Regions from separate parts of the Comamonas serinivorans genome, predicted to be linked through region 2. Evidence: riboswitches for the same ligand, from Rfam matches in the RefSeq annotation. Region 2 holds a riboswitch; each other region holds the start of a gene.
The links. Region 2 has a riboswitch for cobalamin ahead of CCO03_RS16045 (TonB-dependent receptor). Riboswitches for the same ligand answer to the same signal wherever they lie in the genome.

Region 1: another riboswitch for cobalamin. It lies ahead of CCO03_RS19270 (TonB-dependent receptor); the one in region 2 lies ahead of CCO03_RS16045 (TonB-dependent receptor).
Region 3: another riboswitch for cobalamin. It lies ahead of CCO03_RS13770 (nitrite reductase); the one in region 2 lies ahead of CCO03_RS16045 (TonB-dependent receptor).

The regions. Positions count from the first base shown of each region.
Region 1 covers NZ_CP021455.1:4,494,221-4,504,499, reverse strand. Annotated here, with positions in the region: gene CCO03_RS19280 (FecCD family ABC transporter permease) at 1-572, opposite strand, end outside; gene CCO03_RS19275 (ABC transporter substrate-binding protein) at 569-1,570, opposite strand; gene CCO03_RS19270 (TonB-dependent receptor) at 1,672-3,939, opposite strand; cobalamin riboswitch at 4,070-4,346, opposite strand; gene recX (recombination regulator RecX) at 4,794-5,246, opposite strand; gene recA (recombinase RecA) at 5,559-6,623, opposite strand; gene CCO03_RS19255 (MarR family winged helix-turn-helix transcriptional regulator) at 6,856-7,380, shown strand; gene gshB (glutathione synthase) at 7,498-8,445, opposite strand; gene trpC (indole-3-glycerol phosphate synthase TrpC) at 8,625-9,425, shown strand; gene CCO03_RS19240 (uracil-DNA glycosylase) at 9,508-10,149, shown strand; tRNA gene CCO03_RS19235 (tRNA-Tyr) at 10,207-10,279, shown strand, end outside.
Region 2 covers NZ_CP021455.1:3,760,163-3,770,441, forward strand. Annotated here, with positions in the region: gene CCO03_RS16035 (VRR-NUC domain-containing protein) at 1-1,617, shown strand, start outside; gene CCO03_RS16040 (ATP-dependent DNA helicase) at 1,614-4,139, shown strand; cobalamin riboswitch at 4,367-4,622, shown strand; gene CCO03_RS16045 (TonB-dependent receptor) at 4,749-6,875, shown strand; gene CCO03_RS16050 (ABC transporter substrate-binding protein) at 7,035-7,889, shown strand; gene CCO03_RS16055 (FecCD family ABC transporter permease) at 8,162-9,208, shown strand; gene CCO03_RS16060 (ABC transporter ATP-binding protein) at 9,202-10,023, shown strand; gene CCO03_RS16065 (enoyl-CoA hydratase) at 10,187-10,279, shown strand, end outside.
Region 3 covers NZ_CP021455.1:3,232,364-3,242,642, forward strand. Annotated here, with positions in the region: gene CCO03_RS13745 (high affinity choline transporter 1) at 1-1,181, opposite strand, end outside; gene CCO03_RS13750 (porin) at 1,704-2,756, opposite strand; gene CCO03_RS13755 (CaiB/BaiF CoA transferase family protein) at 2,899-4,101, opposite strand; gene CCO03_RS13760 (Bug family tripartite tricarboxylate transporter substrate binding protein) at 4,110-5,075, opposite strand; gene CCO03_RS13765 (LysR family transcriptional regulator) at 5,170-6,096, shown strand; cobalamin riboswitch at 6,322-6,549, shown strand; gene CCO03_RS13770 (nitrite reductase) at 6,626-7,939, shown strand; gene CCO03_RS13775 (precorrin-8X methylmutase) at 7,929-8,600, shown strand; gene cobI (precorrin-2 C(20)-methyltransferase) at 8,597-9,370, shown strand; gene cobJ (precorrin-3B C(17)-methyltransferase) at 9,381-10,154, shown strand; gene CCO03_RS13790 (cobalt-precorrin-6A reductase) at 10,210-10,279, opposite strand, start outside.

The DNA of each region.
Region 1 (10,279 bases), 730 kb from region 2:
AGGGCCAGCATCAGGAACGAGCGCAGCGCGCCCAGCACGGCCGCCATGGCCACACCGGCCAGCAGCATGCCGGCGGCATCGAGGGCGCCGGCCACGCGCGCCACGCCCAGCACCAGCACGGTGGCGCCCCAGGCGCCGCCAAAGGCCAGCACCGGCAGCAACCAGGCCTGGGGCAGGCCCAGCGGCACCAGCAGCGCCACGGTTGCGCCCAGCGCCGCGCCGCCCGAGGCGCCCAGCAGGTAGGGCTCGGCCAAAGGGTTGCGGAACACGCCCTGGAACACCGTGCCGGACAAGCCCAGCAGCGCGCCCACGCAGGCCGCAGCCAGCACGCGCGGCAGCCGCCATTCCCACAGCAGCCGGCTGCGCAGGCTGTCGCCGTCGGTGATGGCCCGCCACAGCTCGGCCGGCGAGGCCCACTGGTGGCCGGCACAGGCGCCGAACAGCAGGCACAGCGCCAGCACGCCGGCGGTGAGTGCCCAGCGGCGCCAGTGGCTGCGGGGCCGGGGTGCCGGTAACGGCGGAGATGCGGGGGCCGGTACGGGCGGCGTCAGGTCGGATGGCTGCACGGTCATGCCAGGCCCCCGGCGCGCAGCGCCGCGATCTGCCGCGCCAGCGTTTCCACGCCGGTGATGGTGCGCGGACCGGGAATCAGGAACTCGGCGCGCGACACCGTGAGCGCCCGCTGCCGGCGCACGGCGCGCGCATCGCGCCAGCCCGGCAGGCGCAGCAGCTCGTCCAGCGCCGCCTGGGTGCCGGCGAACAGCAGCAGGTCGGGGTCGGCGGCCAGCGCGGCCTCGGGCGACACCTGGGCCAGCGTGCCCAGGCCGGGCAAGGCGTGCCGGGCGCCGGCGCGCACCACGGCTTCGCCGGTGTAGGTGTCGGGGCGAGCCACCAGCAGCATGCCGTTGCCCATGCGCCCGGTGATCAGCAGGGCACGCGGCCGCGGTGCGCCGGCGGTGGCGGCATCGACCCGCTGCAAACGCGCTTCGAGCGCGGCGGCCAGGGCCTGGCCGCGGTCCGGCACGCCGGTGGCCCGGGCCACCAGCCGCAGGTTGTCCACGACCTCGGCCAGGCTGCGGCTGAGCAACACCACGATGGGCACGCCGATGCGCTCCATGGGGGCGACCAGTTGATGCGCCGCCTGCCGGGCCGGTGTGACGATGACCAGGTCGGGCCGCTGCGCCACCACGGCATCGACCGAGAAGCCCAGCCGGCCGCCCACCTTGGGCAGGCCCAGCACCTCGGGCGGGTAGCGGGTGTAGTCCTCGACGCCGACGATGCGGCCGGCCAGCCCCAGCGCGCTGACCAGTTCGGTGTTCGACGAAAAGATGGTGACGATGCGTTGCGCCGGGGCGGGCAGGCGCACCTCGCGCCCCAGGGCATCGCGCAGCAGCAGGCCAGGCGCAGCAGGCGCGGCGGACACGGGCTGGAACGCGCGCGAAGGCGCGGCAGCCGCCTGCGTGCCCAGGCCCCACGCCGCCAGCGCCGACACCAGGGTGCGCCGGTGCACGGCCCCGGGTGGGTTGGCCTGCCTGCGGATCCGCGCGGCGCGGTCAGGCAAATGCACCATGAAAGGGGTATCGGGCTGTTGCCGTTTTATATGAAACGGCAGTGGCGTGATACTGCTTCTTGTTGTGCCGAGATTGGGCCGCCTGCCCCACGCGCTGGCCATCAGAACTCGGCCTGCAGGCCCACCTGCCATTCGCGGCCGGGCATGGAGGTGCCGCAGCCGCCGTTCTGGAACGCCGGGTTGGCGATGCAGGGCTGCACGTCGCGCGCGATGAAGATGGGGTGGCGGTTGAGGTTGAACAGGTTGTTCACCCCCGCGAACACCTTCACGCGCGGGCTCACGCGGTAGTCGCCGCGGAAGTTCCAGACCGTGAACGCGCCCTTGCGGTGGATCCAGGTGCTGCTGGGCTCGCCCTGGGGCACCAGCAAGTTTTCCTCGGTGTCGTACCACATCGGCCCGCGCAGCAAGGCCGTGAGCTGCATGCTCCAGTCGCCCGCGTGGCGGTCGGTGCCGTGGGCCAGGCGCAGGCCGGCCGCCGCTTCGTACTGGTGCATGCGCTGCACGCGGCGGGTGTTGGCCGTGGCCGCCGCGCCCTTGTCCTTCATGGTGAAGTGGTAGTAGCCATTGCCGAACACCGTCAGCGTGTGGCCGCCCAGGCGCGAGCCCAGCAACTGGCCCACGTCGGCGCTGACGCCCAGCTCCAGCCCGCGCGCGACGATGTCGGCGGCGTTGTTGGCGTAGTCCGAGGTGTTGGTGGCGGCGCCGCGCGAGACGGTGGTGATGCGGTTCGCGATCGTGTTCTGGAACAGCGCCGCATCGACCTTCCAGCCCGGCTGGCGGTAGCTGCCACCGACCTCGAACTGGCGGCTGGACTCGGGCTTGAGCTGGGGGTTGCCGAAAATGCGCCCGCCGCCCACGGCGGTGAAGTCGGCCGACAGCTCGCTGGCCGTGGGCGCCCGGAAGCCTGTGGCCGCGCCCACGCGCAGGTTGAGGGCGTCGTCCACCTTCCAGGTGGCGCCGGTGGACCAGGTGAGCTGGTCGTAGTCGCGCGTGGTGGTGACGGCCAGCGGCACGTTGGGGGTCTGGTCGAAGCGCGTCGCGCCCCAGGTCTTGCGCACGCCGGCGCGCACCGTGACGCGGTCGCTCCACAGCGTCTGCGCGTCTTCGAAGTAGAGCGCCTTGGTGTGTTCGGTCTGGTTGTTGTCGTAGGGCGCAACCTGGCCGGTGGGGCCACCGGGCATGGCCACGCGCACGCGGTCGGAGCGCAGGCGGTTTTTCTCGTAGTCGAACCCCACCAGCAGGTCGTTGCTGGCGCTCAGGCGAATCCGCGGCTGCAGGCGCAGGCCCGTGCCTTCGAGCACGCGGCGGTTGTCGTCGCTGGCCGTGCCGGGCACGGCGCTGGTGCCGGAGCGGATGACCGGCGAGGCCCAGTTGAACTCGTCGACATCGCGGAAGCTGTACAGGTGGGCCAGCCAGCTGACGCGCTCGCCGGGCAGGGCGCCGTGCCAGGTCAGGTCGGCCGACTGGTTGTCGCGGTTGTCGCGGCTGTAGGCGTTGGCGCCCGAGCCGCGGAAGCCGGCGTTGTAGATGCCGTCGGTGCGCAGCTGCAGTGCCAGCCGGTGCAGGTTGTTCAGCTGCCAGCCCAGGGCACCCGTGGCGCCGCGCCGTTTCCAGCTGGTGTTGGGCAGGCTGCCACCGCCGCTGCCCGACTGGTAGTCGCCGCGGCCGCCGGCGTTGGCGCCCAGGTACCAGTCCCAGCGGTCGGTGGCGCCGCTGAGCTGGGCTTCGGTGCGCCACAGCCCCCATCCGCCTCCCACGGCCTGTACGCGGTTGCGGCCGCCACTGGCGCCGTTGCGCAGGATGATGTTGATGACGCCGCCCATGTTCTGGCTGCCGTAGACCACCGACGCCGGCCCGCGCACGATCTCGATGCGCTCCACATCCGACAGGCTGAGCTTGGAGAGGTTGGCCGTGCCGGCGCGGCGGCCATTGAGCAGCACCAGCACCTGGCCGCGGTAGTCGCGCCCCTGGCCATCGGTGGTGGCGCCGCGCAGGTTCAGCGAGGTCTGCGCCGCCGTCCATTCGCTGAGGAAGCCCACCGCGTGCTCGGCCAGCAGGTCGGTGAGGGATTTGGCCGACGAGCGCTCGATGTCCTCGCGGGCGATGGTCTGGGTGGTGGCCGCGATGCGTGCCCGCTCCTCGGGCCGTGCCGTGGCCGTCACGAACATGGGCTCCAGCGCGTCGCTCGCGGGCGGGGTGGCGTCAGGGGCCTGGGCCCAGGCCGCAGAGGCCCAGGCGACACAGGCCAAGGCGCAGAGCCGGGTGGTCTGGCGCAGGGGCTGATGGGCACGGGGCAGCGGCTGGGCAGGCGCAAGGCGCGCGGGGTGGCTGGCCAGCCAGGGCAGGTCGAAGGGGAAGCAGGTCCGCATGGTCGTTCCAGAGGCGCTTCGCTCTCCCGCGAAGCGTTGGATCAGGGCACACGCCGCGGTCACGCGCGCCGTCTGGAGCAGGGCAAGACCCGGCCTGCCGCCTGCCCGGACATGCGCCTTCCCGCGGCATCCGAAGCGATGGGAGCAGGCCGGTATCCGGGCTTGCGACAGCTGGCATCGGCCAGGGGCCATGCGCAGCCAGGTCCCGCGCCTTCCCACGCCTCAGAGGGCGCAGTGACCATCGACTGGCGGAGCCAGCGATCTGCGGACCGGATGTGTCGCTTACCGTTGCGGGGGCAGCGCTGGCCTTGCGATAGGTGTTCCCGTCGCGCACCAGCTTCCCGTTTAACCTGCGGGGCGCGGCCGTGTGGCCAGCCCGTTCAGGCACCTTCTCATCGACGCGAACCGCGGGTCGCCTTGCAGCGGCCGCGTGTTCGCAGCGCGAGATTATGGGGGAAGCGCCGTGGCGCGAGCCACCACGGCGCGGCCTGCGGCCCTGTGCCGCGACTCGCCCTGGGCCTTGGGGGCCTGCGCTGGCGCAGGGCGGCAGGGCGTGGCCGCCACACCGCGACGGCCACATCGCGACCCCCGTGCGCTGGACACGGCCGGTGCGCACGTCCTGCCCGACGGTGGTTTGAATGCGAGTCGAACGATGTCGCTGGGCTCGCTGGCGGTGACGGGCAACCGCTTCAAGCGCGCGGGCGCTGCGTGCCGCTGAATCACGCGACCTTGATGCAGTATCCATCCATCGCCGTTTTCAGCAAAACGGCAATGCCTTCATACCCCATGGCATGCATCCGCGATGTCACGCTGCCGCAGGTGGCCGGCCACCAGATGCGCAGCGGAGGCCCGCATCACGCCTCGTCGTCGCGCCAGAGGCGATCGAGCAGCTGCGGGCTGAAGCCTCGGCTGACCATGAAGCGCATCTGCTTGGCGCGGGCCTGGGGCGAATCGGGCCGCTCGCCGAACTTGCGCTGCCAGACATCGCGCGCCCGCGCCAGCTCGCTGCCCTGCAGCTCGGCCATGCTGGCCGCGATCAGGTCGGCGGGCACGCCTTGCTGGCGCATGAGCTGCTGCACGCGCGCACTGCCGTAGCGCGGCGCCTTGCGGTGGACCAGTGCCTCGGCCGCCCGTTGGTCGCTCAGAAAATCCCGGGCCACCAGCCAGTCCAGCACGGCCTGCAGGTCGTCACCTTCTTGCACGTGGCGCGCCAGCTTCTGCGCCAGCTCAGCCCGTGAGTGCTCGCGCAGGCTGAGCAGGCGCAAGGCGCGGCCTTTGAGGCTGAGGGGCGTGGCGGCAGGGGACATCGGAGCGTGGAACGGAAGGCCTGGATCAGGGCATGGTGGGTCGGAGGGACCAACGGCACCAGCCGCTGTGGGGAGGGATCAGGTGGGTGACGGGCATCAGGCCTGAAGCCGTCGAGCGTTGGGCCATCAGCCTGGCCGCGCCGTCGTCGGATGGGCGGCCGGCCGGCCTCGCCAGGGCGTCGCCTGACACCGGCCCCAGGCGAGATGCGCCGCGCCATCGCCACCACGCAGCGCGCGCCGCCATGGGCGGCAGACGCAGCCCAGCCGTGGCCCGAGCAGCGCGCATCGCCAGCGGCCGCGGCCGCCCAAGGGTCACACCTCGTCGTCGCTGCTCACCGGGGCGGCCACGCCATCGGTGGGGAGCAGGGCGATGCCCAGGGACTCGCGCACCTTGTTCTCGATCTCGATGGCCAGGTCCGGGTTCTCGCGCAGGAATTCGCGCGCGTTGTCGCGGCCCTGGCCGATTTTTTCGCCGTTGTAGGCGTACCAGGCGCCAGATTTTTCGACGATGCGCGCGTTCACGCCCATGTCGATGATTTCGCCGTGGCGCGAGATGCCTTCGCCGAACAGGATGTCGAACTCGGCGGTCTTGAAGGGCGGCGAGACCTTGTTCTTGACCACCTTGACACGGGTTTCGTTGCCAATGGCGTTGTCGCCCTTCTTGATGGTGCCGGTGCGACGGATGTCCAGGCGCACCGAGGCGTAGAACTTCAACGCGTTGCCGCCCGTGGTGGTTTCGGGGCTGCCGAACATCACGCCGATCTTCATGCGGATCTGGTTGATGAAGATGACCATGCAGTTGGTCTTTTTGATCGTGGCCGTGAGCTTGCGCAGCGCCTGGCTCATCAGGCGGGCCTGCAGGCCCGGCAGCTGGTCGCCCATGTCGCCTTCGATTTCGGCTCGGGGGGTCAGGGCCGCGACCGAGTCGATCACCACCAGGTCGACGGCGCCTGAGCGCACCAGCGAATCGACGATTTCAAGGGCCTGCTCGCCAGTGTCGGGCTGGCTGATGAGGATGTCCTGCAGGTTGACGCCCAGCTTTTCCGCGTAGCTGGTGTCCAGCGCGTGCTCGGCGTCGATGAAGGCGCAGGTGCCACCCAGCTTCTGCATCTCGGCGATCGCCTGCAAGGTCAGCGTGGTTTTGCCCGACGACTCCGGGCCGTAGATTTCGATCACGCGGCCGCGGGGCAGGCCGCCCACGCCCAGCGCAATGTCCAGGCCCAGCGAGCCCGTGGACACGACCTGGATGTCGGCGATGGCCTCGCCCTCGCCGAGTTTCATGATCGAGCCCTTGCCGAACTGTTTTTCGATCTGGGCCAGGGCGGCTTGCAGGGCCTTGGCTTTGTCGGAATCGACGGGGGTGGTCTTGGCGTTCATGGTGGCGCTCCTGAAAAAGGTGGGCTGACGGGCCCGGCCAGGACAGGCTTGAAGGTCGTCGTCAACCCAATGACTGGATGAATGACCAGCACTGTATCCCAAGCCAGTAAATGCGGTAAAGTCAAAATATGGTCAGTTTTCCTGACTGATCAAAACCGCCCTGGCAGGACGCAAGCGCGCGAGCTCAGGCTTGACTGGCCTACATGGGGCCGCCACACGGGACAAGAACGCCATGACCCACACTTTGCCGGCGGGCGACGAACCCAGGGCGGACTTGCACGAGGCGGTGCTGCAGGACCGCTGGCGCGAAACCCACCTGGGCCGCCTGTTGGGCCACGCCGTGCGGCGCTTTGATGCGCGCGTGCTGGTGCTGATGGCCGCCAGTGCCGAGGCGCCGCTGGCCCTGTCCAACCTGGCACTGCGCGACAAGGTGGGGGCCGCGCACATCCACATCACGCGTCACCTGGCGTTGCAAGGCTCGCGCCTGACCGAGCTGGCGCAGGCCGCCGGCATGAGCAAACAGGCCATGGCCGACCTGGTGGATCAATGCGAGGCCTGGGGCTTGGTGGTGCGCGAGCCGGATCCACGCGATGCCCGCGCGCGGCTGATCCGCTTCACGCCGCTGGGCCTGGATTGGCTGCGGGCCTTTCGGCTGGCCGTGGCGCAGGCCGAGGCGGAATTCCGCGACGCCGTGGGTGACGAGGTGGCGACCGTGGTGGCCATCGGTCTCGAGGCCTATGCCGGCGATGCCGGCTGAGGCTACGCGGGGCAGCACACCGCAGTCTTCAGCAGGCTGGTGGATGCGTGGGCGGGAGTATGGATCTGTTGCCGTTCAATGGATAACGGCAATGAGGTGATACTCTGCTGTCTGAAATCAACCGCGTGCCGCTGCTTCGAGGGCGTCGATGAACAAGGCGGGCACGTCGCACCCGGTTTGGTCGTGGATTTCCTGGAAGCAGGTCGGGCTGGTGACGTTGATCTCGGTGATGCTGGTGCCGATGATGTCCAGGCCCACCAGCAGCAGGCCGCGTGCGGCCAGCAGCGGGCCGATGGCCTCGGCGGTGGCGCGGTCGGCGTCCGACAGGGGTTGGGCCACGCCCTTGCCCCCGGCTGCCAGGTTGCCGCGCACCTCATTGCCCTGGGGAATGCGCGCCAGGCAATGGGGCACGGGCTTGCCGGCGATGACGAGCACGCGTTTGTCGCCCTCGCTGATCTGCGGCAGGTAGCGCTGCACCATCACCGTGGTGGCGCCGTCCTGGTTCAGGGTTTCGATGATGGAACCCAGGTTCAGGCCGTCGGCCTTCACGCGGAAGATGCCCATGCCGCCCATGCCGTCCAGGGGCTTGAGGATGACGTCCTGGTGCTGAGCGTGGAAGTCGCGAATGGCCTGTGCGCTGCGCGTGACCAGGGTGGGGGTGATGAACTGGGGGAACTCGAGGATGGCCAGCTTCTCGGGGTGCTCGCGCAGCGCGCTGGGCTTGTTGAACACCTTGGCCCCCTCGCGCTCGGCTTGCGACAGCAGGTGCGTGGCGTAGATGAATTCCGCATCGAAGGGCGGGTCCTTGCGCATGACGATGGCGTCGAACTCGGTCAGGGCGCGCGTGGGGTGGCCGGTCTGCCGGAACCACTGCGCCGGGTCGCCCGTCAGCTCGATCTCGCGCACGGGGGCCACCACCGGGCTGCCGGTTTGCCAGCGCAGGTCGGGGGTGTCGCAGGCCGCGATGCGGTGGCCGCGCCGTTGGGCTTCGCGCATCATGGCGAAGGTGGAGTCCTTGTAGGTTTTGAAACCTTCCAGCGGGTCGGCGACAAACAGCAGGTTCATGGCGGTGGAGTCGATGGTGTAGGTGTGAAGCCGCATCCGCGGCACTGGCCGGCATTGTCGGCACAAACCGGGCCCGCGTCGTGCGCGGGGGCATGACGGGGGAGTGCACGCCGGCCGGCCCTGCGCCCTGGCCAAGGGGCCGGCACAATAGGCCTCTTTGCCAAGCTTGCGAGTTCGACGTGTCTGACATCCTGGAAAAAATCGTGGCCACCAAGCATGAAGAGGTGGCGGCCGCCCAGCACAAGGTGACGCTGGCCGACATCCGCGCTGACGCGGAAAGCCGTGTGATGACGCGCGACTTCGTGGGTGCCCTGCGGGCCAAGATCGCGCGGGGCCAGGCGGGCGTGATCGCCGAGATCAAGAAGGCCAGCCCCAGCAAGGGCGTGATCCGCCCCGATTTCATGCCGGCCGACATCGCGCAGAGCTATGCCATGGGGGACGGCAAGCTCAGCGCAGCCTGCCTGTCGGTGCTCACCGATCGGCAGTACTTCCAGGGCAGCTCGGACTACCTGAAGCAGGCCCGCGCCAGCTGCGACTTGCCGGTGCTGCGCAAGGACTTCATGGTCGATCCCTACCAGATCTATGAGTCGCGGGCGATGGGGGCCGATTGCATCCTGCTCATCGTGGCCTGTCTGGAAGACGGCCAGATGGCCGAGCTGGAGGCCATTGCGCACAGCCTGGGCATGGCCGTGCTCGTGGAGGTGCACGACGAGCGCGAACTGGCGCGGGCCCTGCGGTTGCAGACCCCATTGGTGGGCATCAACAACCGCAACCTGCGCACCTTCGAGGTGTCGCTGGACGCCAGCCTGCGCATGTTGGGCGAGGTGCCCGCCGATCGCCTGTTGGTGACCGAGAGCGGCATCGCCACCCGCGACGACGTGAAGAAGATGCGCGATCACGGCGTGCACGCCTTCCTGGTGGGCGAGGCCTTCATGCGCGCCCCGGAGCCGGGCGAAGCGCTGGCGACCCTGTTTGCCTGACATGGCTGCATCCTCCCCATCGGCCCTGGCGTGGCTGTCCACGTGCGCCAACGACCTGGCCGGCACCGGCTGGCAAGAGGATGTGACCGACTTTCTGGCGGGCGAGACGGGGCAGGCCCTGTGTGCCCGCCTGGATGAGCGCCTGCGCGCGGGCGTGACGGTGTTGCCGCCCGATCCCTTCCGGGCCCTGCGGCTGACGCCGCGGCACGCGGTGCGGGTGGTGATCCTGGGGCAGGATCCGTATCACGGAGACGGGCAGGCCAACGGCCTGGCGTTTTCGGTGCAGTCTGGGGTGACGCCGCCGCCCAGCCTGCGCAACATCTTCAAGGAAGTGGGCGTCTGGCGCACCGACCGCAAGCCCGTGGGCGAACTGGAAGGCTGGGCGGCGCAGGGGGTCCTGCTGCTCAACACCGTGTTGACCGTGGAACTGGGCCAGCCGGCTGCCCACGCCGGCTGGGGCTGGGAGGTACTGACCGACCGGCTCATCGACCGGCTGGCTGCCTTGGATGTGGTGTTCCTGCTCTGGGGAAGCCATGCGCAGGCCAAGCGCGGACGGATCGAGGGCGACGCCGAGCGCGTCCTGTGTTGCAACCACCCATCGCCGTTGTCGGCGACGCGAGGGGCGACTCCGTTCCTGGGCAGCCGGGTGTTCGAGCAGGCCAATGCGTGGTTGAGTGCGCATGGCCAGACCCCTGTGAACTGGGCGATGCATGAAAAAAGTTAAAAAAATGCGCGGGAGCTGACACAAGCGGCAAAAAGACGCTATACTCACGGATTCAGTGGAGAGGTGGCCGAGTGGTTAATGGCAGCAGACTGTAAATCTGCCCTCTTGCGAGTACGCTGGTTCGAATCCA
Region 2 (10,279 bases):
GGCGTGGCCGCCGACCACACGCAGACCTACGCCGACTGGCACCCGCAGGCCACCGAGCCGGTCTGGCGCCTGATGACGGACGCGCTGTGCGAGCGCCTGCGCCTGATGTTCTTCGGCAACCTGCACCAGGACTGGTCGGCCTTTGTGCTGGCCGACCTGGGCATTTTTCGCCACGAAACCGTGGCCTTCGACGCCGCCTCGCGCGCCTTCCAGTCGCCCGCCGACGTGGACCGCTACCTGACCATGGCCGCGTGTCGGCAAGACCTGGCCGATGGCGCCGACCCCGATGCCGTGCTGCAGCGCCTGGCCACCTGTGGCAGCGACAACGTGTGGCTGGAACGCCGGCGCGCCAAGGCCTTGTGGCAAGTCGGCCAGGCCTGCGAACGGCGCCAGGACTGGCCGCTCGCGCTCCGCGCCTACGCGCAAAGCAGCCACCCGGGCGCCCGCCACCGCCGCATGCGCGTGCACGAACGCCTGGGCGAGTTCAACGCGGCGCTGGCCCTGGCCTCGGCCGCGCAGGCCGCGCCCGAAGACGAAGCCGAACGCCAGCGCGTGGCCCGCATGCTGCCGCGCCTGCAGCGCCAGCTGGGGCTGCCGGTAAGCCGCGCGGCGGACCGGGCCCGCTTGCCTGCGCCGACGCGTCAGCGCGGCAGCGCCACGTCCGGCCCACCGCCCGCGTCAGCGGCGCCCGAGCAGCCAGCCGACGGGTGCACAGGTGGGCCCGACCTGCCGCCCCGCATCGCGCTGTGCCTGCCCCGCCCGGCCACGCCTCAGGCTGTGGAGGTGGTGGTCTGCCGGCACTGGCACCGCGACGAGGCGCCGGTGCACTACGTCGAGAACACGCTGTTCAATGCGCTGTTTGGCCTGCTGTGCTGGCCGGCGATTTTTGCGCCGGTGCCGGGTGCGTTCTTCCACCCGTTCCAAGCCGGCCCGGCCGACCTGAGCGCCGCCGACTTCGCGACCCGCCGCGCGTCCGAATTCGCGCGCTGCCTGGCGGCCCTGGACGACGGTTCACACGCCGCGCTGATCCGCGCACGCCATGCCGCCAAGCAGGGCCTGCAGTCGCCGTTCGTGCACTGGGGCGCGGTGACCGACGACCTGCTGGCGCTGGCGCTGCACTGCATCCCCGCGGCGCACCTGAAGGTGGTGTTCACGCGCTTGCTGCAAGACGTCACGGTCAACCGCTCCGGCTTTCCGGACCTGGTGCGCTTCTGGCCCGCCGAGCGCCGCTACGCCCTGGTCGAGGTCAAGGGCCCGGGCGACAAGCTGCAGGACAACCAACTGCGCTGGCTGCGCCATTTCGAGGCCCATGGCCTGCCCGTGCAGGTCTGCCACGTGTGTTGGGAAGACGACGCCGACCGCGACCCCGCCGAAGCCGCCCCTCAGGTGACCCAGGCTGCGCCGCGCGGCCGGGATGAGGCCGGGAACGAGCACCTCAATGCCGCCTGGGCCGACGCGCCCTGGCCCTTGTCGTCAAGGGCACCAGCGCTGCCGCCATCGCCGCTGCCGCCCACGCCAGGCGTTGCGGCTTCGGCGCCCCCCAGCCCTGCAACACGCCGGGCCCGCATCGCCACGGCCGTCACCACACCCGCAGCCCGGCGCGAGGCCCTGCCATGAACCCGGCGACCGTGGCCGTGCGCGCGCTGTGCGAGTTCGCCGCGCGATCGGGCGACCTCGACCTGCGCTTCACGCCCGCGCCCTCGGCGCTGGAGGGCATGGCCGGCCACGCGCGGGTGCGCTCGCGCCGCGCGCCCGGCTACGAAACCGAGGTCACCCTGTCCGGTCTGTACCAGGACGCGCTGCAGGTGCGGGGCCGCGCCGACGGCTTCGACCCCGAGGCGGGGCAGCTGGAAGAGATCAAGACCTACCGCGGCCAGCTGGACGGCGTACGTGACCACCACCGCGCCCTGCATCAGGCCCAGGCCCGCACCTATGGCCACCTGCTCTGCCAGGCGCGAGGGCTGACGCGGCTGCGTGTGGCGCTGGTCTACGTCAACGTCGACACCGATGCAAAAACGGTGCTCACCGAAGACTGCACCGCCGCCGAGCTGCAGGCGCACTTCGACCAGCTGTGCCAGCGCTACCTGAGCTGGGCCCGCGCCGAGGCCGCGCACCGGCTGGGCCGCGACGCCGCCATGGCCGGTCTGGCCTTTCCGCACGGCGACTTCCGCAGCGGGCAACGCGAGCTGTCCGTGGCGGTGTATCGCGCTGCGCGCCAGGGTGCACAAACGGGCAACGGGGCATGCCTCATGGCCCAGGCGCCCACCGGCATCGGCAAGACGCTGGGCACGGTGTTCCCCATGCTCAAGGCCATGGCGCATCAAGGGCTGGACAAGCTGTTCTTCCTGACCGCCAAAGGCACGGGCCAGGGCGTGGCGCTGCGCGCGCTGGCCCAGCTGCAACCACCGCCCTGGACGAACGAGCCCGCGCCGTCGCCCGCCTGTGCCACCGTGTCGTCCGATGCGGCATCCGCCACACCATCCGATGCCGCGCCCGATGCCGCGCCGGACGCAGCGGCCTGCCCCGCTGACGACCCACCCCTCGCGCCCGCTGCGCCCCGCCTGCGCGTGCTCGCCCTGCTGGCGCGTGACAAGGCCTGCGAGCACCCCGACAAGGCCTGCCATGGCGAGTCGTGCCCGCTGGCGCGGGGCTTTTTCGACCGGCTGCCGGCCGCACGCGCCGCCGCGCCGGCCCTGGCCGACTGGCACCCGGCCAGCGTGCGCACCCTGGCCCTGGCGCACGGCATCTGCCCCTATTACTTGGCCCAGGAGCTGGTGCGCTGGAGCGACGTCGTCGTCGGCGACTACAACCACTACTACGACAGCAGCGCCCTGCTGCACGCGCTCACGCGCGAGCAAGGCTGGCGGGTCGGCGTGCTGGTGGACGAGGCGCACAACCTGGTCGACCGCGCGCGCCGCATGTACAGCGCCGAGCTGTCGCCCTTCACGCTGGCCGCCGCCCGCCAGCAGGCCACCGGCCCGGTGCGGACGGCGCTGGACCGCCTGCGGCGCTGCTGCACGGCCCTGGCCAGCACGCAGACCGCCGACTACGCCGTGCTGGACGCCGTGCCGCCCACGCTGCTGACGGCGCTGCAGCGCGTCACCCAGGCCGTTGGCCAGGCCCAGGATGCAGGCCTTCAGGCGCTGGGCGAGGACCTGCTGGCCCTGCATTTCGAGGCCCTGCAGCTGCTGCAGCTTGCCGAGCAGTTCGGCCCCCACGCGCTGTTCGACATCGCCCGCCTGCCCGCGCGCGCTACCGATCGGCCGCACGCCCGCGCCAGCGCCGTGCTCGGCATCCGCAACGTCATCCCCGCGCCGCACCTGGCGCCCCGGCACGCCAGCGCGCAAGCCACGGTGCTGTTCTCGGGCACGCTGAACCCGCCGGCCTTCTACCGCGACCTGCTGGGCCTGCCGCCGACCACGGCGCAGGTCGACATCGACACGCCCTTCGCGGCCGACCAGCTGCAGGTGCACGTGGTGCGCGAGGTCTCGACGCGCTGGGCCGATCGCGCGCAATCGCTCACCCCCATCGCCGACCTCGTGGCGCAGCAGCACGCCCGTGCACCGGGCAACTACCTGTGCTTTTTCAGCAGCTTCGACTACCTGCAGCGCGTGGCCGAACGCCTGCGCGAGCGCCACCCCGCGCTGCCGCTGTGCCTGCAGACCCCGGCCATGGACGCAGCCGGCCGCGAGGCCTTCCTGGCCGGCTTCACCGAGACCAGCCGCGTCGTCGGCCTGGTGGTGCTGGGCGGCGTGTTTGCCGAAGGGGTGGACCTGCCCGGCCGCCGGCTCATCGGGGCCTTCGTGGCCACGCTGGGCTTGCCGCAGCTGGGGCCCGTCAACGACGCGATGCGGCGCGTGCTGGCCCAGCGCTTCGGCGCACGCCAGGGCGACGACTACACCTACCTCTACCCCGGCCTGCGCAAGGTGGTGCAGGCGGCGGGCCGCGTGATCCGCAGCGAGGACGACCGCGGCACCATCCACCTCATCGACGACCGCTACGGCCGGCCCCACGTGCAAGCCCTGCTGCCGCGCTGGTGGCGGCTGCAGGCGGCTTCTGCGGCTACCGCGCCGGTGTCCGGGTCGGCGCCGGCCCCCTCGCCCTCAGCGAGCCACGCTGAGGCGGCGCGCCACGCGTGAACGCCCGGTGCGGCGGGGCGCCGGCCCGCACGCCGGCGAACGGCGAACGGCGAACGGCGACGCATCCTTCATGGTCTTCATGGCGACTTGAAGGCAGTACAGTCCTGCTACCGATATTTAACAAAAGGCCATGGGTGCATACCTATCCTGGTTGTCACCGGGCACGCCATTTTCGCGTCGCGTGCGCGGCCTCGTCCCGCGCCGCGTGGGCTACACTCCGCCGCGCTGATTTCAGCCCATGCACAGGTGCTCGCTTCGCGAGTGAAACGGGAACAAGGTCGGGTCAACCCCGCAAGCCTTGGCTGCCCCCGCAACGGTAGACAGACAGCACGCCCCGCGCTTCGCCCTCTGGCGAAGCGCAACCACTGAGTTCAGTCTGGCCACGGTCTCCACGTGGCCCAGACGCTTGGGAAGGTGGGTGTGCACCTCGACCTCAGGGTCGATGCTGTGAGCCCGGAGACCGGCCTGTTCGTGGTTCGCCATGCGCTCCTTCGGGGGCGCATGACCTCATGACTGTCTGCGGGGTGTGGACGGCGTCTGAGCCTGTGGCCACTCAGCGCCGCACGCTCTGGCTTGCCGTGTCACATCAGGTGGAATGAGACCTTTGACATGACCCAAGCCACTCCGGCCGCTCGCGCCGTTCGTCCCGTGTTGCGCCCAGCCCATGCGCTGCGCCCAAGCCCTCTGCTCGCATCCTGGATGCTGTGCTGCCCCCTGCTCGCCACCGCGCAGGACACGCTGCCCAGTGTGCAGGTGACGGCCGACGCCGTGCCCTCGGCGCTGCAGACGCCTGCCACCTCGGGCACCCACTTGCCCGTGACAACGCAAGACCTGCCCGCCAGCCTCAGCGCCATCACCGCCCGGCAGGCCGAAGAACGCGCCGACTTCGGCGTGGCCGATGCCGTCACGCGCACCGTGGGCCTGACCAGCACCGCCTCGCCCGGCAACGGCGGCATGGCGTTTTCCAGCCGCGGCTTCAGCGGCGTCAACTCGGTGGGCGTGGCCGAGGACGGGCTGAGCCTGCCCGTGGCCGCCGGCACCATCACCTACCCCAATGCCGCCTGGGGCTACGAGCGTTTCGAGGTCTTGCGCGGCCCCGGCTCGCTGATGTTTGGCAGCGGCACGATGGGCGCCACGGTCAACGCCATCCGCAAGACCCCCAGCGCAGACCGGCAGACCGAGATGCTGCTGGGCGGCGGCCAGCATGGCACCGCCCGCGCCGGCCTGGGCACCACCGGTGCGCTGGCACCTGGCCTGAGCTACCGCATCGACGCCTATGGCGAGCGCACCGATGGCGAGCGCCCACTGGGCCGCAGCACCAACGCCAAGCTCATGAACGCCCTGCGCTGGCAGGCCAGCGACACGCTGCGCTTTGACCTCACGGCCGACTTCAGCGACACCCAGCCCGAGCGCTACTTCGGCACGCCCACCGTGGATGGGCGCGTGGCCCGCGCGCTGCGCCACCAGAACTACAACGTGCGCGACAGCGACATCCGCTACCTGGACCGCCGCGTCAAGTTCAAGGGCGAGTGGCAGGTCCGTCCCGGCCTCACGCTCCGGAACGAGAGCTACCACTTCAGCTCGGACCGCCACTGGAAAAACATCGAGGCCTACGGCTACAACCCGGCCCAGCAGACGGTGGCGCGCTCCGACTACCTGGAGATCGGCCACGACCTGACGCAGAGCGGCAACCGGCTGGCCTTGTTGGCCGAAGCGGGCCAACACAAGCTCGCCGCGGGCTGGGACCTGTCGCGCTCGCGTTTCAAGGCCTTGAACAGCTCGCCCTACACGGGCTCATCGGTGGTCGATGCCCTGAACCCGCAGCATGGCGTGTGGGACAGCCCCGATCCCTACGCGCTCAAGCTCTCCAACGCCATCCGCCAGAACGCCCTCTACCTGGAAGACGCCTGGCAGCTCCACGACCAGTGGCTGCTCATGGCCGGCCTGCGCCGCGACTGGTACGACTTCGACCGCCGCGACGTGGTGTCGCAGGCCACGCTGGCCAAGAAGCTGGCCGGCACCTCGTGGCGCCTGGGCCTGACGCACACGCTGAACGACCGCACCAACGTGTACGCCCAGGTCAGCACCGGCCACGACCCCGTGACCAGCCTGTTGTCGCTGGCCGCGTCGCAAAGCGGCTTCACGCTGAGCCGTGGCCGCCAGGTCGAGCTGGGCATCAAGCAGCAGCTGCCCGACCCGCGTGGTGAGTGGGCGCTGGCCGTGTACGACATCCGCAAGGACGACATCATCACGCGCGATCCGCTGCAACCCACGGTGTCCATCCAGGGCGGCAGCCAGTCCTCGCGCGGCATCGAACTGTCGGGCGCGCTGCAGGCCAGTCGGGCCTGGCGCTTCGAGGGCAACCTGGGCTGGGTCGACGCCCAGTTCGACGAGCTGCGGGAAGGCGCCACCGGCATCGACCGCTCGGGCAACCGCCCGGCCAACGTGCCGCGCGTCACCGCCAACGTGTGGGCGCACTACACCGTGGGCGACTGGCGCGCCTCGCTGGGCCTGCGCCACGTGGGCAAGCGCTACAGCAGCAACGCCAACACCACCTACCTGCCGTCGTACGTGGTGGCCGATGCCGTGGTCAGCTGGCGCATGAACCGCCAGGTCAGCTTCAACCTGGTCGGGCGCAACCTGGCGAATCGCCTGTACGCCCAGTCGTCGTACGGCAGCCAGTGGCTGCTGGGCCGCGGCCGCCAAGTCGAGCTCAACGCGCAACTGCGCTTCTGAGGCATGCGCGTCACCGCCCTTGCCCTCCTCCTGGCGCTGGCACTCGGCGCGTGTGGCCCGCGCAGCGCGCCAGCGCCAGCTCACCCAAACGCAGTACCTGGCGTCACCGTCAATGTGTGCGGCGTACCCACCGCATACCCCAAGGAGCCCAAGCGTGCCGTGACCTACGACGTGGGCATCACCGAGATGTTCCTGTTCCTGGGGCTGGCCGACCGGCTGGTGGGCTACGCCGGCATCCCCGATGGCAAGGAGATTGCGCCCGAGTTCGCGCCGGCGCTGGCGCGCCTGCCCAAGCTGTCCACCCAGGGCATGAACCTCGAAACGCTGGTGAACGCCGGCACCGACTTCGTCTTTGGCGGCTGGAGCTACGGCTTTCGCCAAGGTGGGGTGACGCCCGAGCTGCTGGCCCGCCACGGCATCGCGTCGTACGTGCTGACCGAGTCCTGCATCCACGTGGCCGCACGCAGCGAGGTGCGGCTGGAAGACGCCTTCGACGACATGCGCCACATCGGCGCCATCTTCCGCTCCTCGGCACAGGCCGACCAGCAGGTGGCCGTGCTGGCACAAGGCCTGGCGACCCTGCGCCGCGAGATGGCCGGCGTCACGCACCGGCCGCGCGTCTTCGTGTACGACAGCGGCGACAAGCTGCCCACCACCTCGGGCCGCTACGGCATGCCCCGCGCCATGCTGCACGAGGCCGGCGCCGACAACCTGTTCGACGACATCGCCAGCAACTGGCCCCAGGGCAACTGGGAGGACGTGGTGACGCGCGACCCCGAGTGGATCGTCATCGTGGATTACGGCCACCCCAGCGCCGAGGGCAAGCGGCACTTCCTGATGCGCAAGCCCGAGCTGGCGGGGGTCAGCGCCATCCGCCACCAGCGCTTTTTCGTCATGACCTACGCCGAGGCCACGCCCGGGCCGCGCAACGTGGCGACCACGCAGCGCCTGGCCGCCGCGCTGCACCCCGAACGGCGCATCACCGTCGACCCACCCGCACTGGGCACGCCATGAACAGCCCCCGCGGTGCCACGCCCCCCGGCGCCCACCGTGGCGCCGCACCGCCAGCGGCCGCGCCTGCACGGGTGCGCGACCTGATGCCCTTGCGTTCGCATGCGCCCGACCTTCTGCAGGACCTGCCAGGCCCAACCGGGGCAGGCGCGGGCGGCGACGGCGCACGGCTGAGCCCATCCAGCCCCCACACGCCAGCGCGTCCAGACCCGGTGCCCCTGCGAAGCGATGCGCAGCGAGGCGGATGTGCCGAGCGCCGGCCTCGCGACGGCAGATTGCTCCTGCTGGCCCTGGCCGTGCTGCTGCTCGCGGCCGGCGCCGCATTGTGCTGGGGGTCCAGCGCCGTGCCGGCCAGCCAGGTGTGGGAGGTGCTGCGCACCGAGGCACTGCACGCCCTGGGCCTGCCGGCGGTCAGCGAGGCCTCGCCGCAGCACCAGCGCGTCGTCTGGTTGATCCGCATGCCCCGCGTGCTGCTGGCGGCCGTCGTGGGCGCGGGCCTGGCCGTGGTCGGCGTGGCCATGCAGGCCCTGGTGCGCAACCCCCTGGCCGACCCCTACCTGCTGGGCGTGTCGTCCGGTGCCTCGGTGGGTGCCGTGAGCGTGCTGGCCTGGGGCGCCCTGGCCAGCGCCGGCCTGTTCGCGATCACGCTGGGGGCCTTCGCGGGCGCGCTGCTGGCCACCACGCTGGTCTACCTGCTGGCGCTGCAGCAAGGGCGCGTGCTGCCCACGCGCCTCATCCTCAGCGGCGTGGCCGTGGCGTACACCTGCATGGGCGTGACCAGCCTCATCACCTTGACGGCGGGGCAGCGCGAGCTGGCCGCCTCGCTGATGACCTGGACGCTGGGCAGCCTCTCGGGCAGCCAGTGGATCAGCCTGCCGGCACCGGCCCTCATCCTGCTGCTGGGCCTGGCCGTGCTGTGGGGCAGCGCGCGTGAGCTGAACGTGCTGCGCTCGGGCGACGAATCGGCGATCAGCCTGGGCCTGAACGTGGCGCGCTTTCGCCGCCGCATGTTCGTGCTCGTGTCGCTGATGACGGGCAGCCTGGTCGCGGTCAGTGGCGCCATCGGCTTCGTCGGCCTGGTCATCCCCCACATCACCCGCATGCTCATCGGCCACGACCACCGGCGGGTGTTGCCCGTGGCTGCCCTCATGGGCGCGGCCTTCCTGATCGCGGTGGACCTGCTGGCCCGCACGGCGTTTGCCCCCATGGAGCTGCCCGTGGGCGTCATCACCTCGTTGATCGGCGGCCCCTTCTTCATCGGGATGCTGGTGCGCCAGGGCCGGCAAACGCGCCGAGCCGACAAAGGCGGCCCCGCATGCTGACGGCCACCGACTTGGTCTGGCGCGCGGGTCCCGCCGGGAGCCGCCCGTACGTGGGCCGCCCGTTCGTGGGCCGCCCGTTCGTGGGCCGCCCCATCGTGGGCCGCCCCATCGTCAACCAAGTGAGCCTGCAGGTGGCGCGCGGCGAAACCCTGGGCATCGTCGGCCCCAACGGCTGCGGCAAGTCCACGCTGCTGCGCCTGCTCTACCGCGTGCTGACACCCACGCAAGGCCAGGTCCACCTCCACGGGCAGGACATCTGGCGCCTGGATGCGCGGCAGTTTGCCCGCCAGGTGGCCGTCATGGGCCAAAGCCCGCCCGCGCTCGAGGGCCGCGTGCACGACGCCGTGATGATGGGCCGCTACCCCCACCAGTCGCGCTGGTCGCACGACAGCGCGCGCGACCGGGCCATCGTGCACGACTGCCTGCAGCAGGTCAGCGCCAACCACCTGGCGAACGCTACGCTGGCCAGCCTGTCGGGCGGCGAGCGGCAACGCGTGCTGCTGGCGCGCGCCCTGGCCCAGGAGCCCGAGCTGCTGTTCCTGGACGAGCCCACCAACCACCTCGACATCCGCTACCAGCTGGAGCTGATGGCCTTGATCACCCGCCTGCAGCGCACCGTGGTGGTGGTGCTGCACGACCTGAACCTGGCCGCCGCCCACTGCGACCGCATCGCCCTGCTGCAAGGCGGCCGCATCGCCGCCATTGGCCCGCCGGCCGAGGTGTTCACGCCGGCCCACATCGGCCGGGTGTTCGGCGTGCGCGCCCAGGTCGAAACCGACGCCCAGGGCAAGCTGCGCATCAGCTATGCGCTGTGAATCCAGGGGTATGCACCCGTTCTCGATCTGGTTACATCGACAACCGATGCATACCCATCACGACTCTGGTTTGAGCCAGCGCATCACCCTGTCCGCCACGCGAAACGCCACACCGCGGCGGCGCTGGACAATGCCCCATTCACCACCAACCCGGAATGCGCGCATGACCACCCCCTCCCTCGTCCTCATCGATCGTCCCGCCGACGGCCTGGCGGTGGTCACGCTGAACCGGCCCGAGGCGCTGAACGCCTTGTCC
Region 3 (10,279 bases), 530 kb from region 2:
TAGGCGGCGGACACCATCTCGTAGATGCTGCGCTCGCGGTACACGATGGCATAGGCCAGCACGCACAGGCTGAACACCAGCACCGTGATGCGCATGGTGAGCAGCTCATGGCGGTCGGACTGTTTGGGCACGAACTGGTGCCAGATGTTCTCGACGAAGGTCACGCTGGGTGCCAGCATGGTGGCCGACGCACACGATTTGATGGCCGACAGCAGCGCGCCGAAGAACAGCACCTGCATCACCAGCGGCATCTGGGTCATCACCAGCGCCGGCAGCACCTTCTGCGGGTCGTCGGCCAGCAGGCTGGCGGCTTCGGTCGGCATGATGACCAGGGCGCTGGTGACCAGGAACATGGGCACGAAGGCGAACACGATGTAGAGCGAGCCGCCGATGACAGGTCCCCACGTCGCCGCTCGCACGCTGTTGGCCGACATCACGCGCTGGAACACGTCCTGCTGCGGGATGGAGCCCAGCATCATGGTGATGGCCGCCGCGAAGAAGAACACCATGTCGTGGAAGGTGGGCGGCGGGAAGAAACGGAACATGTCGCGGCTGGTCGCCAGCTCGATCACCTGGCCGGCGCCGCCCGCCATGTCGCTGGCGAACACTGCCAGGGCCATCAGGCCCACCACCAGGATGATCATCTGGATGAAATCGGTGATGGCCACCGACCACATGCCGCCGAACACCGTGTAAATCAGCACCGAGGCCACGCCGATCGCCATGCCGGCTTCGATCGACAGGCTGCCGCCCGACAGCAGGTTGAACACCAGGCCCAGCGCCGTCACCTGCGCCGCCACCCAGCCCAGGTAGCTCACGATGATGAACAGCGAGCACAGGATCTCCACCGTGCGGCCATAGCGCTCGCGGTAGTAGTCGCTGATGGTCATCAGGTTGAGCTTGTAGAGCTTGGCGGCGAAGAACAGGCCGACCAGGATCAGGCACATGCCCGCCCCGAACGGGTCTTCCACCACGGCCCCCAGGCCGCCCTCGACGAACTTGGCCGGCACGCCCAGCACGATCTCGGAACCGAACCACGTTGCGAACGTGGTGGTGATGATCATGAACAGCGGCAGGCTGCGGCCTGCCACCGCATAGTCCGATGTCCCCTTCACCCGCCGGGCGGCCACCAGGCCGATGCAGATCGTGACCACCAAATACGCAATGACAAGGACAGGCAGCGTCACGCCAGACTCCAACGGTGAGGGGTTGAATCAAAACGCGCGATTCTAGGGTGACCCCAGGCCGGCCTGTGGAGCCGCCGCGACGGGCGGCGAGCGGGTTGGCGTGCCGGTTGGCAAGCCAGCCCGGCTGCCGTCGACCGCCTCGGCCACGGCTCAGGCGTCGGGCGACGCCGCAGGCCGCACGTTGCGCGCCTGGACCCGGGGCACACGCCTGGACCCTGGACCCTGGGCCCTGGGTTGTGCGCTGCGGTCGCTCGCGACCCGGGAGTGCAAACCTCCGGGTTCGCCACGGCATCCGCAGCCCCGGCCAGCGGCCGCTTCCGCCTCACGGCACTGGCCAACCTTCGCCCGATCAACCATGAGGTATGGCGCTGCTCCCGTTTGCATGCAAACGACAACAGCGCCATACCTCGGACATCAAAACCAAATGGCGTTCGCGTCATCGCCGCAGCGCGTGGCCATCACCCCTGGCCGGCGTGCCGCCCTGCGCGGTGCGAACGTGGGTCAAGCGCCCACGCGTCAGAACTGGTGGCGCAAGCCGACGCCGAACACGCGCAGGTTGTGCCCGCTGTCGGCCACCACGGGCACGCCGCCCAGCGTGGCCGAAGCCTGGCCGTCGTTGGCCAGGATCAGCAAGCGTCCGTACACGGCCGTGCGCTTGCTCAGAGCGTGGTCCCACCCCAGCGTCAGCACGTTCTGGCGCCGCGGGCTGTGCGCCACACGCCGGTGCAGCACCTCGGCCAGCAGCGTGTTGCTCGGGTTGACGGCCCACGAGGCGCCCAGGCTGAACAGCTGCGCATGGGGCACGCCCGCCGGACCACGGTTGCGCATCACGTTGCCCGAGAGCTTGAACTGCGCCCACTGCCGGGCCACGCTCAGGCTCTGGTGCAGCGAGGCGCCCGTTGCCCCCGACCCATCCGCAGGTGGACTGGCCCACCCGTCGCGCGTGCGTTGAAAGCCATAGCCCACGTACCAGCCCTGGTGCGTCCACGCCAGGTTGCCGCCCAGGAACTGGCTGCGCCGGCCCGTCTCGTCGCCGCGCGCATGCGCCAGGCTGGCCGTCACCGGCCCCAGCGCGGGCGCGTGGTAGCGCACCAGGTTGCTGGCGCGGGCCGAAAACGCCCGCAGCCCGGTCTGGCCGTCGGTCAGCGACACCGCGTTCAGCGGCGAAAACAAGGCGTTCATGCTGAACGGGTCCGTCTTGAGCAGCGACAGGAACATGGGCGTATACATACGCCCCATCTCCAGGCTGCCCCAGGGCCCGCTCAGGCTCAGGTAGGACTGGCGCGTGAACGCCGCCGTGGGCCCGGGGATGGTGCCCTGGCCGTTGGCCGCGTTGATGCCCATTTCGAGCACAAAGCCGGCGCGCCAGCCGTCGCCCAGGTCTTCGCTGCCGCGAAAGCCCAGGCGCGAGGCGGCATGGCCGCCATCGACCAGGGTGGTGCTCCGGGTCGGCCCGGATTGCACGTGGCGCAGCATGAGGTCGGCCGTGCCATACAGGTTGACCTGGCTTTGGGCGGACGCGAGCGGGCATGCGGCAGCGCAGGCGGCTGCCAGAACGAGGTGTTTCATGGGGCGTGGCGAGTTGGAAGCGGGCGCGTGGCGCCCGGGGCTGCCACCGGTTCACCGGCGGCAACGAAGCTCAGGGGTATTGGCCGATGGCCGATATCAAATGAACGGCAAGGGACTCATACTGCTTGCACCTGGCCGCTGATCAGCGCACCACGCCGGCCGCCTGCAGCGCGGCCAGGGCCTGGGCGTCCAGGCCCAGCTCGTGCAGCAGCGCCTGGGTGTCGCGCCCCAGCGCGGCCAGGTCGGCCTGCTGCGGCAGGGGCTCGTGGCGGTAGCAAAAGCCCAGGCCCGCCGTGCGCACCTGCTGGTCGCCCGCCTGGTAGCGGGTGGCGGGCAAGGCCAGTTGCCCGCCCTCGGCCACCTCGGTCAGGAAACCGTCCAGCGACCGCACGCGCGCGGCCGGCACGCCCCGCGCATTGAGGCTGGCCTCCATGGCGGCGGCCGACTGGGCGGCAAAAGCCTGCTGCAGCACCTGCTGCAGGCGCTGCGCATCGCGCGCCTTGACGAACCCGCGCTCGCCCTCGAAGGCCGCCAGGTCCAGCAAGGCATCGTCGCGGCACAGGCCGGGCAGGTCCAGCACCTCGGTCAGCGCGCGAAACTGCGCCGGCGTGTTGGCCGCCGTGGACAGCCAGCCATCGGCACAGCGGAAGGTGTCGGCGCCGGGGCTGCCGGTGTAGCCGCGGTTGCCCACGCGCCGCGGCGCCTCGCCCTCGGTCAGGAAGGCGTTCACCTTGGGGTACATGAGCATGAGCGCTGCCTGCACCATGGACACGTCCACGTGCTCCCCCTGCCCGCAGGCCTGGCGGCGGTGCAGCGCCGCCGTGATGGACAGCGCGCCCAGCATGCCCACGGCCACGTCGACCACGGGAAAGCCCACCTTCACGGGCGGCGCCGCCTCGTCGTCGCCCGACATCATCATCATGCCGGTCAAGGCCTGGATCACGTGGTCGTAAGCGCCCCGCCCCGACCACTCGCCCTGCTGGCCGTAGCCCGAGAGCGAGGCGTAGACGATGTCCGGCCGGCAGGCGCGGAGGTCCTCGTAGGCCAGGCCATGGCGGGCCACGGTACCGGGCCGGAAGTTCTCGATGAACACGTCGGCCGTGCGCGCCAGCTGGCGCACCAGCTCGGCGCCCTCGGGCTGGCGGATGTCCACCGCCAGCGAGCGCTTGCCGGCGTTGAGCGCGGCAAACCCGGCCGACTGGCTGTTGCGCATGACCTCGCCGCCATCGGGCGGCTCGATCTTGATGACTTCGGCACCCAGCTGCGCCAGGTACATGGAGGCCAGCGGCCCCGCGATGACGTGCGACATGTCGATCACGCGCACGCCGTTCAAGGGTTGGGTCATGGGGCGTCCTAGCTGGTGTGGGCTTGCGACAGCGCGATGATTTCGGCCATCTTGGTGTTCTCGGTCTGCACGAAGCGCGTGAAGTCCTGCGGGCTCGGGCTGGTCGCCAGGTCGCTGCCGGTCAGGCGCGCGTACTCGGCCATGCGCGGCTGCACGGCGGCGTGGTTGAGCGCGGTGTGCAGGCGCGCGACGATGTCCGGCGGCGTCTTGGCGTGCACCCAGATGCCGGACCAGGCCTCCAGCACGGCCTGGTCGGACTTCAGGGCCTCGACCAGTGTCGGCACCTCGGGCAGCACAGCGACCCGCTTCGCGCTCGTCACGGCCAGCGCCCGCAGCTTGCCGGTCTTCAGCGCCTGTTGCGCCGTGCCCAGGTTGGGAAAGGCGAACTGCGTGTCGCCGCGCATCAGCGACAGCGGGATCTCGACCGAGCCCGTCAGCGGCACGTGCACGGCCTTCATGCCGCCCAGCACGCCCAGCGTCTCGCCCGCGATGTGCGCCGGCGTGCCGATGCCGCCCGAGCCGAAGTTCAGCTTGCCGGGCTCGCGCCGCGCCGCGTTCACCAGGTCGGCCACGGTCTGCCAGGGGCTGGACTTGGCCACCATGAGCACGGCGCACGAGGTGGACAGCAGGCCCACCGGCGCGAAGTCGCCCAGGGCGAAGCGCAGCTTGGGCTGCAGCAGCTTCTGGATCAGGTGGGCATTGGTCGCCAGCATCAGCGTGTAGCCATCGGCCGGCTGGCCCACCAGGTACTGCGCCGCCAGCACACCGCCCGCGCCCACCTTGTTTTCGACGTACACGCTTTGCTTGAGCGCCCCGCCCAGCAAGGGGGCCAGCTCGCGGCACAGCAGGTCGGGTCCGCCGCCCGCGGCATAGGGGCAAATCAGGCGCACCGAGCGGTCGGGATACGGGCCGGCGTGCGCGGCGGTGGCCAGGCCCACGCTGGCCAGCCCCCCCAAAAAGTGTCGTCTCTGCATGTCTGTCTCCTGTGGTGTGGGCCGCACTGTAGGCAGGCGTCAGCATGATGAAAAGCGAAATAAACTCATCCATCCATCACCTTTTGGAATACTCATGCGCGACGATGCCCACCTGATGCGCCTGCTGGCGCGGCTGCGGTTTCGCCACCTGCAGATGCTGGTGGCGCTGCGCGACTGCGTGACGCTGAGCGCGGCCGCGTCGCAGATGAACCTCTCGCAATCGGCGCTGAGCAAGATGCTGCACGAGGTCGAAACGGCCTTCGGCTTCGCCCTGTTCGAGCGCGCCCCCAAGGGCCTGGTGCCCACCGAGCGCGGCGCCCTGGTCATGCAGCTGGCGACCTGGATGCTCAACGAGCTGGGCCACGCCACCGAGCAGCTGGCGCGCGAAGCGCAGCACAGCATCCTGCGCCTGGGCACGCCACCCTTCATCGCCCAGGCCCACCTGCCCCCGGTGATCGAGCACCTGCTGCTGCACCACCCCTGCGAGTTGCGGCTGACCGAAAGCGGCGTGCCCCGCCTGTTCGACCTGCTGCAGCAAGGCCGGCTCGACGCGCTGCTCACCAGCCTGCCCAGCCGCAGCACGCTGCAGCGGGCGGGCGTGCAGGCGCAGGCCCTGTTCACGTCGGCGATGACGGTGATCGCGCCGCGCCACCATGCGCTGGCCACGGCCCGCCCCGCCCGCTTTGCCGAGCTGCGCGCCGAGCGCTGGATCGTGCCGGCCGAATCCACGCTGGGCCGCAGCGCGTTCGAAGACATGTTCAGGCGCGCCGGCGTGTTCGCGCCCGACCGGCTCGTGATCTCGAACAGCCCCGCCACCAACGTGGAGCTGGTGGCCGCCGGCGTGGGCCTGTCGTTCGTGCCCAGCCTGTCGCTGGCGCGCGCCACCTCGGCCACGCGCGTCCGCGAGGTGACGCTGGAGGCGCCGCTGCCCGCCTCCACCGTGGCGCTGGTCTACCGGCGCGAGTCCGACGCGATCCAGTGGCTGCGCGACAGCATCCAGGCGCAGGCCGGCGATTCGTGAGGGGCAGTATGGGCCTGCTGCCGATTTTCATGAATCGGAGACGACGCCATACTGCAGGCGCCATGATGGGTCAGCGTGTCGGTTGAGCGCCTACGCCCGCCAGGCGCGCGAGCGCTGGCGGCCCCGCTCTGCATGGCGCAGGTGCAGGGCAGCGCCCAGCCCGCGCACCGCCGCCGTGGGCCGCCGATGCGCCCCTCCCGCCAGGCGGACGCCGGGCGCGGCGCGATTAGAATGCGCCCCGTTGGTGCCGCGGCGGCCTGTCTGGCCAGCGGTTAAACGGGAAGCAGGGAGTGCGGTGCCAAGCCGCTTCAGCCTGCGCTGCCCCCGCAACGGTGAGCAAGCCGACCCCATTGGGTCAGGCGGTGTCGAACATGCCACTGCCGTCAGGTGACGGTGGGAAGGCCACACCGCCGTCTTGCCAGCCCGGATACCGGCCAACACGGTTGCGATGCCGCTTCAGGCATGGTGTTTGCGTCTGAGGGCCTGCGGGGATGCAGTGCAGGCGCGGTCCTGGATTCTTCCCCCCACGATGGCGAGCGCATTCCTGGTGCAAGGCTGGTGTCCCACGGCATGGCAGCCCATGCGGGCCCACGACGGCTGGCTGGTGCGCGTGCGCCCGCAGCAGGCCACGCTGCGCGTCGCCCAGTGGCGGCAGCTGGCCGACCTGGCCGAGTGCCACGCCAACGGCCAGCTTGAACTCACGCGCCTGGGCAACGTGCAGCTGCGCGCCGTTCCCGATGCCGCCGTCGCCCCCCTGCGCCAAGGCCTGGTCGCGGCCGCGCTGGTGCATGGCGACCCCGAGGCCGATGCCGCGCCGGCCGTGCACTGCAGCCCGTTTCACCACACCGGCGACCGCACGCACCAGCTGGCGCAGGCCCTGTCCCAGGCGGTGGCCACGGCGCTGCGGCCCGACGTGCTGCGCGCCGCCGGCCTGACGCCGCTGCCGAGCAAATTCAGCCTGCTGGTCGACAACCCGCAGCAGCACCTGCGGCGCCTGCAGGCCGACCTCCGCATCTGGCCGCTGGCTCAGGGGTATGCGCTGGCGCTGGGCTCGGCACCCACGCCCACGCCTGCACCCTCTGCCGGGTCTGGCCCCGTGTGGCTGCCCGAGCTGCCCGAGGTGGTGGCCGCCGCCGTTGGCGTGGCGCGCTGGTTTGCCCAGGCGCGCCTGCAGCGCCAACCGCATCCCACGCGCCTGGCGGCGCTGCTGCCCGACCACCCGCCTCCGCTACACGGCTCGCCGTACAGCGGGCCCGACCACCCGCTGCCGACCGCCCCCGAGCCCCCGCAGCCCGGTCAGGCAACCGCGTGGGGCCTGCTGGCCGGCGCGCCGCTGGGCCGCATCGACACCCGGCACCTGCGCCGCGCACTCGGCGCCTTGCCCCCGGCGGCCGAGGTGCGCGTGACGCCCTGGCGCTCGCTGCTGTTCTGCGGCGCCGACCGGGCCGCCCTGCAGCTGACGCCTGACGACGCCCGCGCCTGGATCCTCGACGCCGACGACGCGCGGCTGCGCGTGTCGGCCTGCACCGGCGCGCCGGGCTGCACCCAGGCCCTGGCCACCACGCAGGCACCGGCCTTGCGCTGGGCGCCCCAGGTGCCCGCGGGCAAGCACCTGCACGTCAGCGGCTGCGCCAAGCGCTGCGCCCTGCCCGCCGACGCCGATGCGCTGGCCTGCGCCACCTTGGCTGAATCAGACACAGTATCCAGCCCTCCCCGTTCATCAAAAAACGGCGACAACCCCATACTCCATGACGTCCACTGGACCGTGGACACCCCGCATCCCGGCAGCCGATTCACACCCGACGAGATCCGCGCCTTTCAGACCTTGACCCATGCAGCATGAGTACATCACCGACGGCGACGCCATCTACCGGCAGTCGTTCGCCATCATCCGCAGCGAAGCCGCGCTCGAGCGGTTCACGCCCCTCGAAGAGCGCGTGGTCTGCCGCATGATCCACGCCGCGGGCCTGGTGGAGCTGGCCCCGCAGGTGCAGTTCTCGCCCGATTTCGCCACCGCCGCAGAAGCGGCCCTGCAGCGCGGCGCGCCCATCCTGTGCGATGCGCGCATGGTCAGTGAAGGCATCACGCGCAAGCGCCTGCCGGCCGACAACGCCGTCGTCTGCACGCTGCAGGACCCGCAGGTGCTGGCCCTGGCGGCCGAGCTGGGCAACACGCGCAGCGCAGCGGCGCTCGAGCTGTGGCGCCCCCGGCTGGCGGGCGCACTGGTGGTGATCGGCAACGCCCCCACGGCCTTGTTCCACCTGCTCAACATGCTGCAGGACGAGGCCTGCCCGCGCCCTGCGGCCATCATCGGCTGCCCGGTGGGCTTCGTCGGGGCCGCCGAGTCCAAACAGGCCCTGGCGGACTGGGGCCAGGTGCCTTACGCCATCGTGCGCGGCCGCCTGGGCGGCTCGGCCGTGGCCGTGGCCGCCGTCAACGCCCTGGCCAACCCGGCCGAATGGGGACCGGTGTCGGCGCCGCAGACCCAGGGGGTGGCGGCATGAGCACCGGACAGATCATCTGCGTCGGCCTGGGGCCGGGCGACCCCGACCTCATGAGCGTGAAGGCCGACCGCCTGCTGCGCCAGTCGCGGCACGTGGCCTACTTCCGCAAGCGCGGTCACCCGGGCAAGGCGCGCCAGCTGGTGAACGGCCTGCTGCACGCGCAGGTCACCGAGTACCCCATGGAGTACCCGCTGACCACGGAGATTCCGCACGACGACCCGCGCTACGTGGCGCAGCTGTCCGACTTCTACCGCGACTGGCAGCAGCGCCTGACCGATCTGGCCCGCGAGCAGGACGTGCTGGTGCTGTGCGAAGGCGACCCCTTCTTCTACGGCTCGTTCATGCACCTGTACATCCGCCTGCGCCAGGCCGGGCAGGTGCCCGTGCACGTGCTGCCGGGCATCCCCGGCATGGTGGGCTGCTGGCACGCCACCGGCGTGCCCATGACCTGGGGCGACGACGTGATGACCGTGCTGCCCGCCACCCTGCCCGACGAGCGGCTGCGCGCCCACGTCGCCGGCGCCGAAGCGCTGGTCTTCATGAAGGTGGGCCGCCACCTGCCGCGCATCCGCGCCGTGCTGCAGGCGGCCGGCAAGCTCGACCAGAGCTGGCTGGTGATCAACGGCACCATGGCCGACGAGCAGGTCATGCCGCTGCGCGAGGCGCCCGAGCGCTGCCCGTACTTCGCCATCGTCATCGTGCACGGCCAGGGCCGTCGGCCGGCCAACGACCTGCAGGCCGCGGGCAGCCTCGTGGCCCTCGACCTGTGAGGGGCGCTGCATGACCGAGCGCCCCACCGCCTCAGCTGCCGGCCGATTGAGCGTGATCGGCATCGGCCCCGGTGCCGACGACCTCATCACCCCCCAGGTTCAGGCCGCCATCGATGACGCCACCGACGCGTTGGGCTATTACCCCTATGTGGACAAGCTCGCCACGCGGGGTCACCTGCAATTGCACGGCAGCGACAACCGCGAAGAGCTGGCCCGGGCACGCAGCGCCCTGGACCTGGCGGCCCAGGGCCGCCGCGTGCTCGTGGTGTCCTCGGGCGACCCGGGCGTGTTCGCCATGGCCAGCGCCGTGTTCGAGGCGCTGGACCACGCGCCCGCCGCCGACCAGGCGCGCTGGGCCGGGGTCGAGGTGCAGGTGCTGCCGGGCATCACCGCCATGCTGGCCGCGGCCGCGCGCCTGGGCGCCCCGCTGGGCCACGATTTTTGCGTCATCAACCTGTCGGACAACCTCAAGCCCGCGGCGACCATCACGCACCGCATCCGGCTGGCCGCGCAGGCCGACCTGGCCATGGCGTTTTACAACCCCAGCTCCAAGTCGCGGCCCGAGGGCTTTGCGCGTGCGCTGGCCGTGCTGCGCGAGGAATGCGAGCCGGGCCGCCTGATCTGCTTCGCCCGCAACGTCAGCCGCGCCGACGAGCGGCTGGCCGTGCACCGCCTCGATGCCGTGCAACCCGACATGGCCGACATGCGCACCCTGGTGATCGTGGGCAACAGCCTCACGCGCCAGGTCGGCCGCCACGTCTACACGCCGCGCAGCCATGGCTGAGGGTCGGCCTTCCCGTCCATCTCCCGCACGGGGCGCTGCCACGCCCGGGCGTGCTTCAGCGCCTGCGCAGCCAGGCCATGGCCTGCTCGGGGGTCTGGCACACCGTGCGGGGCGGTATGGCGGGT